DNA from 2 places in the Bacillus sp. TCT6 genome. Region 2 is predicted to be linked to the other one. Evidence: riboswitches for the same ligand, from Rfam matches in the RefSeq annotation. Region 2 holds a riboswitch; the other holds the start of a gene.
What was found. A riboswitch is a leader RNA that binds a small molecule or an ion and turns the genes downstream of it on or off. The one in region 2 is predicted to bind cyclic di-AMP.
Positions count from the first base shown of each region.

Region 1: another riboswitch for cyclic di-AMP. It lies ahead of AC0ONG_RS07765 (APC family permease); the one in region 2 lies ahead of AC0ONG_RS02385 (hypothetical protein).

Region 1 covers NZ_JBVYHX010000001.1:1,517,869-1,521,290, reverse strand. The annotation lists gene AC0ONG_RS07765 (APC family permease) at 7-1,833, opposite strand; cyclic di-AMP (ydaO/yuaA leader) riboswitch at 1,978-2,124, opposite strand; gene AC0ONG_RS07760 (hypothetical protein) at 2,265-2,393, shown strand; gene panE (2-dehydropantoate 2-reductase) at 2,458-3,402, opposite strand.
Region 2 covers NZ_JBVYHX010000001.1:493,719-497,140, forward strand. The annotation lists gene thiF (thiazole biosynthesis adenylyltransferase ThiF) at 1-232, shown strand, start outside; gene thiD (bifunctional hydroxymethylpyrimidine kinase/phosphomethylpyrimidine kinase) at 248-1,060, shown strand; cyclic di-AMP (ydaO/yuaA leader) riboswitch at 1,146-1,293, shown strand; gene AC0ONG_RS02385 (hypothetical protein) at 1,387-1,773, shown strand; gene AC0ONG_RS02390 (hypothetical protein) at 1,787-2,020, shown strand; cyclic di-AMP (ydaO/yuaA leader) riboswitch at 2,281-2,426, shown strand; gene AC0ONG_RS02395 (SipW-dependent-type signal peptide-containing protein) at 2,526-2,630, shown strand; gene kdpF (K(+)-transporting ATPase subunit F) at 2,630-2,707, shown strand; gene kdpA (potassium-transporting ATPase subunit KdpA) at 2,727-3,422, shown strand, end outside.

The sequences.
Region 1 (3,422 bases), 1.0 Mb from region 2:
ATCTTCTTATTTTTTCAAATGATATGGAACTGTCGTAATAACAACATTTCTTTTATAAAGTAAATACGCACGTATGAGTAAACTGGATTGATTATGAAGAATGTTATGCCAACCTTTTTTTGGAATGAACTGTGGTATAACGACCGTAACGCGGTAATTCGATTCACTTGCCTTATATTGCACTGTATCGATGAACTTCGTTAGCGGCTGGATAATACTTCTATAATGAGAATGTAATGTAACAAGCCTAACTTCAGGTTGCCACTTTTTCCATTTCTCTTCAAATTTCTTTTCCTCTTCCCTGTCAAAAGCAACATATACAGCAATAACTTGATCTGCCGAAAGAGCCTTAGCATAGTTCAATGAATTTTCTACTACGTGAGTCATACCAGCTACCGGAACGACGATTACATTTCCCTTAATCGGAACAAGTGGTTCACAAGTTTTTAAACTTAACTGATCACCTACCGCATCATAGTGCTTCTTAATTCTGTGGAATAAGAATATGATTGCAGGTAAGAAAATAAGTATCGACCAAACTTGTGCAAATTTAGTTAAAAAGAACATGCTCATTACGATAAAACTAATAACTGCACCAATTAAATTAACCGTTAATCTTAAAGCCCATCCTTCAGGTTTTTCCCGAAGCCATTTTAATACCATCCCTGTTTGAGAAAGTGTAAATGGAATAAATACACCTACTGCATATAGTGGAATTAAATGTTCTGTTTGTCCTTGGAAAGCTACAATTAAAATAATCGAAGCAACTCCAAGTATAATAATACCGTTTGAGTAACCTAAACGGTCTCCTCTAATCGTAAACATTCTCGGTATGAATTTATCTTTTGCAAGGTTAACCGCTAATAAAGGAAATGCAGAATAGCCTGTATTAGCAGCGAGAATTAATATTAAAGCTGTTGTACCTTGTATGAAATAGTACATGAAATTACGTCCAAATGTTTGTTCAGCAATTTGAGAAACAACTGTTACTTCTTTACTCGGAGTCACTCCGTAATAATAAGCTAAAAATACAATTCCTGAAAATAACACAGCAAGTAATGCACCCATTGCAAGCAATGTTTTTGCAGCATTGTTTGGCGCAGGATCTTTAAAGTTCGGAATTGCATTTGAAATTGCTTCAACACCTGTTAAAGCAGAACTACCTGATGCAAATGCTCTTAGTAATAAAAATAAACTAATTCCTGCAACTGGTGTTCCAATCGGCGCATGTAAAGTAGGTGAAACATGACCAGTTAAAATATTATATATGCCCACACCAATTAATATAAATAGTGCTAAAACGAATAAATAAACAGGATATGCTAGCACGGAAGCTGATTCCGTTACTCCTCTTAAATTTAATATCGTAATTAATATAACAAATATAACCGCAATAATTACGTTATGTGCATGTAAGCTAGGAAACGCAGAAGTAATTGCATCTGTACCCGCGGACACACTTACCGCAACAGTTAAAATATAGTCAACTAATAAAGATCCTCCAGCAATTAAGCCTGGATTCATCCCTAAATTTTCTTTTGATACAACATACGCTCCCCCGCCATGCGGATAAGCAAAAATAATTTGACGATAAGATAAAATAAGGGCTGTCAATAATACTAATACCCCAACAGCGATCGGAATGGAATACCAATAGGCGATCGCTCCAACACCTGCTAAAGCAATTAAAATTTGCTCTGGACCGTAAGCAACTGATGACAATGCGTCAGAAGATAAAATAGCTAAAGCTTTCGTTTTATTAAGCTTTTGTTCTCCAAGCTCCGTTGATTTTAACGGTCTTCCAATTAAAAATCTTTTAATAGATGAAACCAATGCTGTCCACTCTCCAATAATTTTGTACGAACTTTTCTGCTTGTTACAGCCAGTAAACTATTTCTTCAGAAAACAAAAAATGTCTACAAGCCATAGCGAAATAGACTTGTAGACATTATTTTTTTTGTCGCACAAGCTCCACCTTCCTTCTCAATATAACGCTTACGAGGTTAGCTGTCGGATTCGGGCCTATGAGTAGCCCTACCTTTTTCAAGGATTCACCCCATCGGATTATGTACTAATCCGTAAAAACGGGTCCCCCGTACCATGCGGTTTCAGCGATTTAGAAAATTGAAACTGTGGATTATAATACTCCTTTATTTTCAAAAAGTAAACAAAAATTTTTAATAAGAAAAAAATTAAAATGATTGCGCATAATCCGCTGAGAAATATACATAATGAATACTAAAAAATCCACAAAGGAGACCCATATGTCTAAAGAAAAGAAGCCTATTTTTTCCGATTCATATTTAGATGCAGTAGCAAATGAAATTAATCAGTTATATGGTAAACGTGAACAGGAAATAAATTTGACAGATAGAACGAAAAGAAATAAATGATTTGTCATACAAAAAAATAAAAAAGATAGCAATACACTTATATATTGCTATCTTTTTTATTTTTTCATACATCTAATTCTATTACAGATTTGTTAAAGGTCATCTCTTCATACACCTTTAAATTTTGATATATAGTTCCTAATAATGGTGCCGCTATAGAAAATTTCTCTGCTACATCCAGTAAATATCCTTGCAAGTGCTTCCCTTCAATAAATGAACCCTTTTCCATATCACGCTGCATCGATGACTTCATATCATACGAAATTTTATCAATCGTTTTCATATGTTCCTGGGCAATATTTTCCTTTACTGGAGCTCCTAATACTCTCATGATTTGTACAGATTCCTCAAACACATTACGGATAAAATCACGGCCGCCTTCACTTTCACGGATTGGTCCAATTGGTGCACGCATTAACGTTGTCACACCTGACATTACAGTAATAAATAAATATTTATGCCACATATCTTGCGTAATATTTTCACTTAAAACAAAACTAGACTTCGTACCTGCAAATGCTTTAGAAATATGCTTTACTCTCTCTGAATTTTGAGACTTAATTTCTCCAAACACAAGTCTGTTGGCAGCACTAGTTTGTACAATTTCTCCTTGATCGTTTAACGTCGTCTCGATAAAGCATAAACCGCCAATTACTTTTTCTTCGCCGAATTCTTTTTGTAGTAGTGATAAATGAGCGATACCATTTAACAATGGAATGATTACAGTATTTTCGCCAACAAACGGCTTCAAATCTTGAATAGCCTCGTTTAAGTGATACGCTTTTGTTGAAAATAAAATGACATCAAATGGAGAAGTTCTCTCTTCTTTCGTTATTAATTTCGGTTGGAAGGAAAAATCCCCGTTAACACTTCGGATTACAAGTCCTCTTTCCTCTAATTGTTTTTTCCGTTTACTACGAACAAGAAATGTAACATCTTCTCCCTTTTCGACTAATCTGCCACCAAAAAACCCTCCGACTCCACCAGCGCCTAATACTAAAATCCGCATACAGCATCCCCCTTTTCAAA
Region 2 (3,422 bases):
ATGCGGACGAAATACAGTTCAAATTAGACCACCTCATAAAGAAGAAATAAATTTTGAACAATATAAAGAGTTGCTGGAAGGTCGCGTGAATGATTTAAATGTAAATCCATATTTATTATCATTTTCTGTTGAAGACAAGAGGTTAGTCGCCTTTAAAGATGGCCGTGTGCTCGTACATGGAACGAAAGATATAAGCGAAGCAAAAACGATTTATCATCGCTATTTTGGATAGAAAAGGATGAGTGGGATGAAAGTGAATAAAGCTTTAACAATTGCAGGGTCTGATAGCGGCGGTGGTGCTGGAATTCAGGCAGATTTAAAAACATTCCAAGAGCTTGGTGTATACGGAATGACGGCTATTACGGCAATTACTGCTCAAAACACGCTTGGCGTTCAAGGGGTATATCCTGTTCCTTTAGAAGGTATTACAGAACAGCTGAATTCAATTGGTACGGATTTAACACCAGATGCAGTGAAACTAGGAATGTTATTTAGTAGTGAAATAATTCAAATTGTTGCAGAACAAATTAAAAAATTTGGCTGGAATAATATTGTGCTAGATCCCGTTATGATCGCAAAAGGCGGTGCATCATTATTACAGCAAGAAGCAGTTCATGCATTACAAGAATATTTATTACCAGTAGCAACCGTTATAACACCGAATGTTCCAGAAGCAGAAGTGTTAACTGGGATGGAGATTCATAATGTTGAAGATAGTAAGGAAGCTGCAAAAGTATTGCACAAATTAGGTGCTAAATATGTGCTTATGAAGGGCGGACATGCAGAATATCAAGGTAATGAAGTAATTGATTTCCTCTTTGATGGAGAAGAATTTATTGAGTTTAGAAGCGAGCGAATTCCTTCAAAGCAAACGCACGGAAGTGGGTGCACATTTGCTTCAGCGGTTACAGCAGGACTTGCGAAAGGATACTCAATTGAAGATGCTGTTCAAGAAGCAAAACGATTTATTAGTATAGCAATTGAAGAGCCATTGAATATTGGTAGTGGTCATGGACCGACGAATCATTTTGCGTATAAAGTGAATAGAACGCGTGTATAGATAAGTGAAAAGCCAGTTTTATAACTGGCTTTTTTTCTGTTTACTTTTTCAAAATACAGGAGTAATATATCAGCCAGAATATATTTTTTTGTAAACGCTGAGTCCAATTATATGGAGCGGAGGAACCAATTTGTGCGTCTGCACTAGGGGTGAATCTTTCAACTTTGAAAGTAGGGCTACTCTCAAAGTCCGAATCCGACAGCTAACTTCGTAAGCGTCTTGAGAGAGGACGGTGCCATGATGGATACATCACTTCATCGATCTGATTAGTATAGGGGAATATCAATCTATGTTTGATTTCTTTTATACTAAGGAGGATGAGGTACATGGAACTAACACTTATTTGTGTGGGAGAAGAAAGTAAGGTAGATAGTTTAAGAGATCTAGTATCATTTCAACATGAGTTAATTATTTTTACGGCAAATGAAGAGATAGCGGCTGAAGTTAGGAATTGTGGGTTTGATTGGACTTATAGTTGCAGTAAGGAGCAGGACTTTACTAGTATTTTTGAGTGTATTAAGAAGGTGATTTTACTAGGGGATGAGCTTCCAATCGTTAGTTTTTTCACAGAACACATTCGCTTTTCTTTTCAAGCACCTATTACTGTTGTTACAAGGAATAAACGATATCCAGCGAGGCTCTATGAAACAATTGGAGCTAAGTTTGTCGTGTTTACAAATTGTGATAATATTTCTTTTTTATTTTTTGAATAGAGCGGGGGAAGAAATGATGAAGGTACTATTACTTGGAGATATAGCAAATCGTTGGGCAGTATCGGTAGAGCGAGTTCAAGAATTGGTTCAGATTGATCCCCTTTTTCCAGGGCCGTATATTATATTACCATCAAAAGATGCTTTGTATTTAGAGGTGGATATTACCGAATATGAGCAGCTACATGCAGAATTGTCACAGGTTTATATTCGCGGGAGAAATTTACGTGCTTTTTTACGAGGAGAATAAATAGTGAAATAAAAAGAGCGAATGCTAAGTGCAACAAGCTATGCACTTTATGTCATTCGCTCTTTTTATTTCGTATTGAAAAGATCATTTCTGTGAAAATGAAAGAAAAGACGAGTAAATAGATGAAAGAATATTAATAATACTCAATGTAAGCGTTTAAATAGATGGATATTTTCTTATTTTCAGTAATTTACCCCTTTACAAGTGAAATATAGAGGAGTATATTTACTCTCATAAATCATTCATAAAATTTCCAAAAAAACCTAAAATCGCTGAGTTCCAGAAATGGAGCGGGGGAACCAATTTTGTGCATCGTCACTTGGGGTGAATCTTTCAGTTTTGAAAGTAGGGCTACTCTTTAGGCCCGAATCCGACAGCTAACCTCGTAAGCGTTTAGAGAGGAGGTTTACTTTTTGTTGTTCATTTTTTGAACACTGAGTAGAGCTCAGTGTTCTTTTTTAATATTTAAATGGTAAATTTTAACAAAATGAAGAGAGGGATAGTTATGTTAGATGTTGTAATGGTCGGGATTTTTATTTTATTAGTTGCATCGATGGCAAGTCTTGCAAGTTGGTCAGATAAAGTTGTGAAAGAAGGAAAGCAATCATGATGATTGTCTTATCGGTTATAGTCGCAGCAATTACAGTGTATTTAGTGTATGCATTATTAAATCCAGAGAAGTTTTAATTAGGGGGAATCATTCATTATGATTTGGGTTGCAGTCATTATTACAATGCTCTTGTTTATTTTAGTAGCAAAGCCAATGGGGATTTATTTAGAAAAAGCTTTTCAAGGTAGCAAAATGCTAGATAAAGTATTCGGCCCTTTTGAAAAACTTATTTTTAAAATTACGGGTGTAAAAGAATACAATCAAACGTGGAAACAGTACGCATTATCATTAGTTTTACTCAATGGATTTATGATTGTTGTCGTATATTTCATTTTCAGATTACAAGGTGTGTTGCCGCTAAATCCAGCACATATTGAAGGAATGGAGCCTACGCTCGCTTTTAATACAGCAATTAGTTTTATGGCTGATACAAACTTACAGCATTATAGCGGTGAAAATGGTTTATCTTATTTATCACAATTAATCGGAATTACATTTTTAATGTTTGCAGCACCGGCAACGACATTAGCACTCGTTATGGCATTTATAAGAGGGCTCGCTGGAAAAGAACTTGGTAACTTTTTCGTTGATTTTACGAGAGCACTAACGAGAGTGTTTCTTCCTATCGCATTTATTGCGGCGCTAGTCTTTGTCGCACTTGGTGTACCGCAAACGTTAGATGGAGCGGTTACAGCACAAACGATTGATGGGGCAAAACAAAGTATATTACGTGGGCCTGTTGCATCATTCGTTTCCATTAAGGAACTTGGAAATAACGGCGGTGGATTTTTC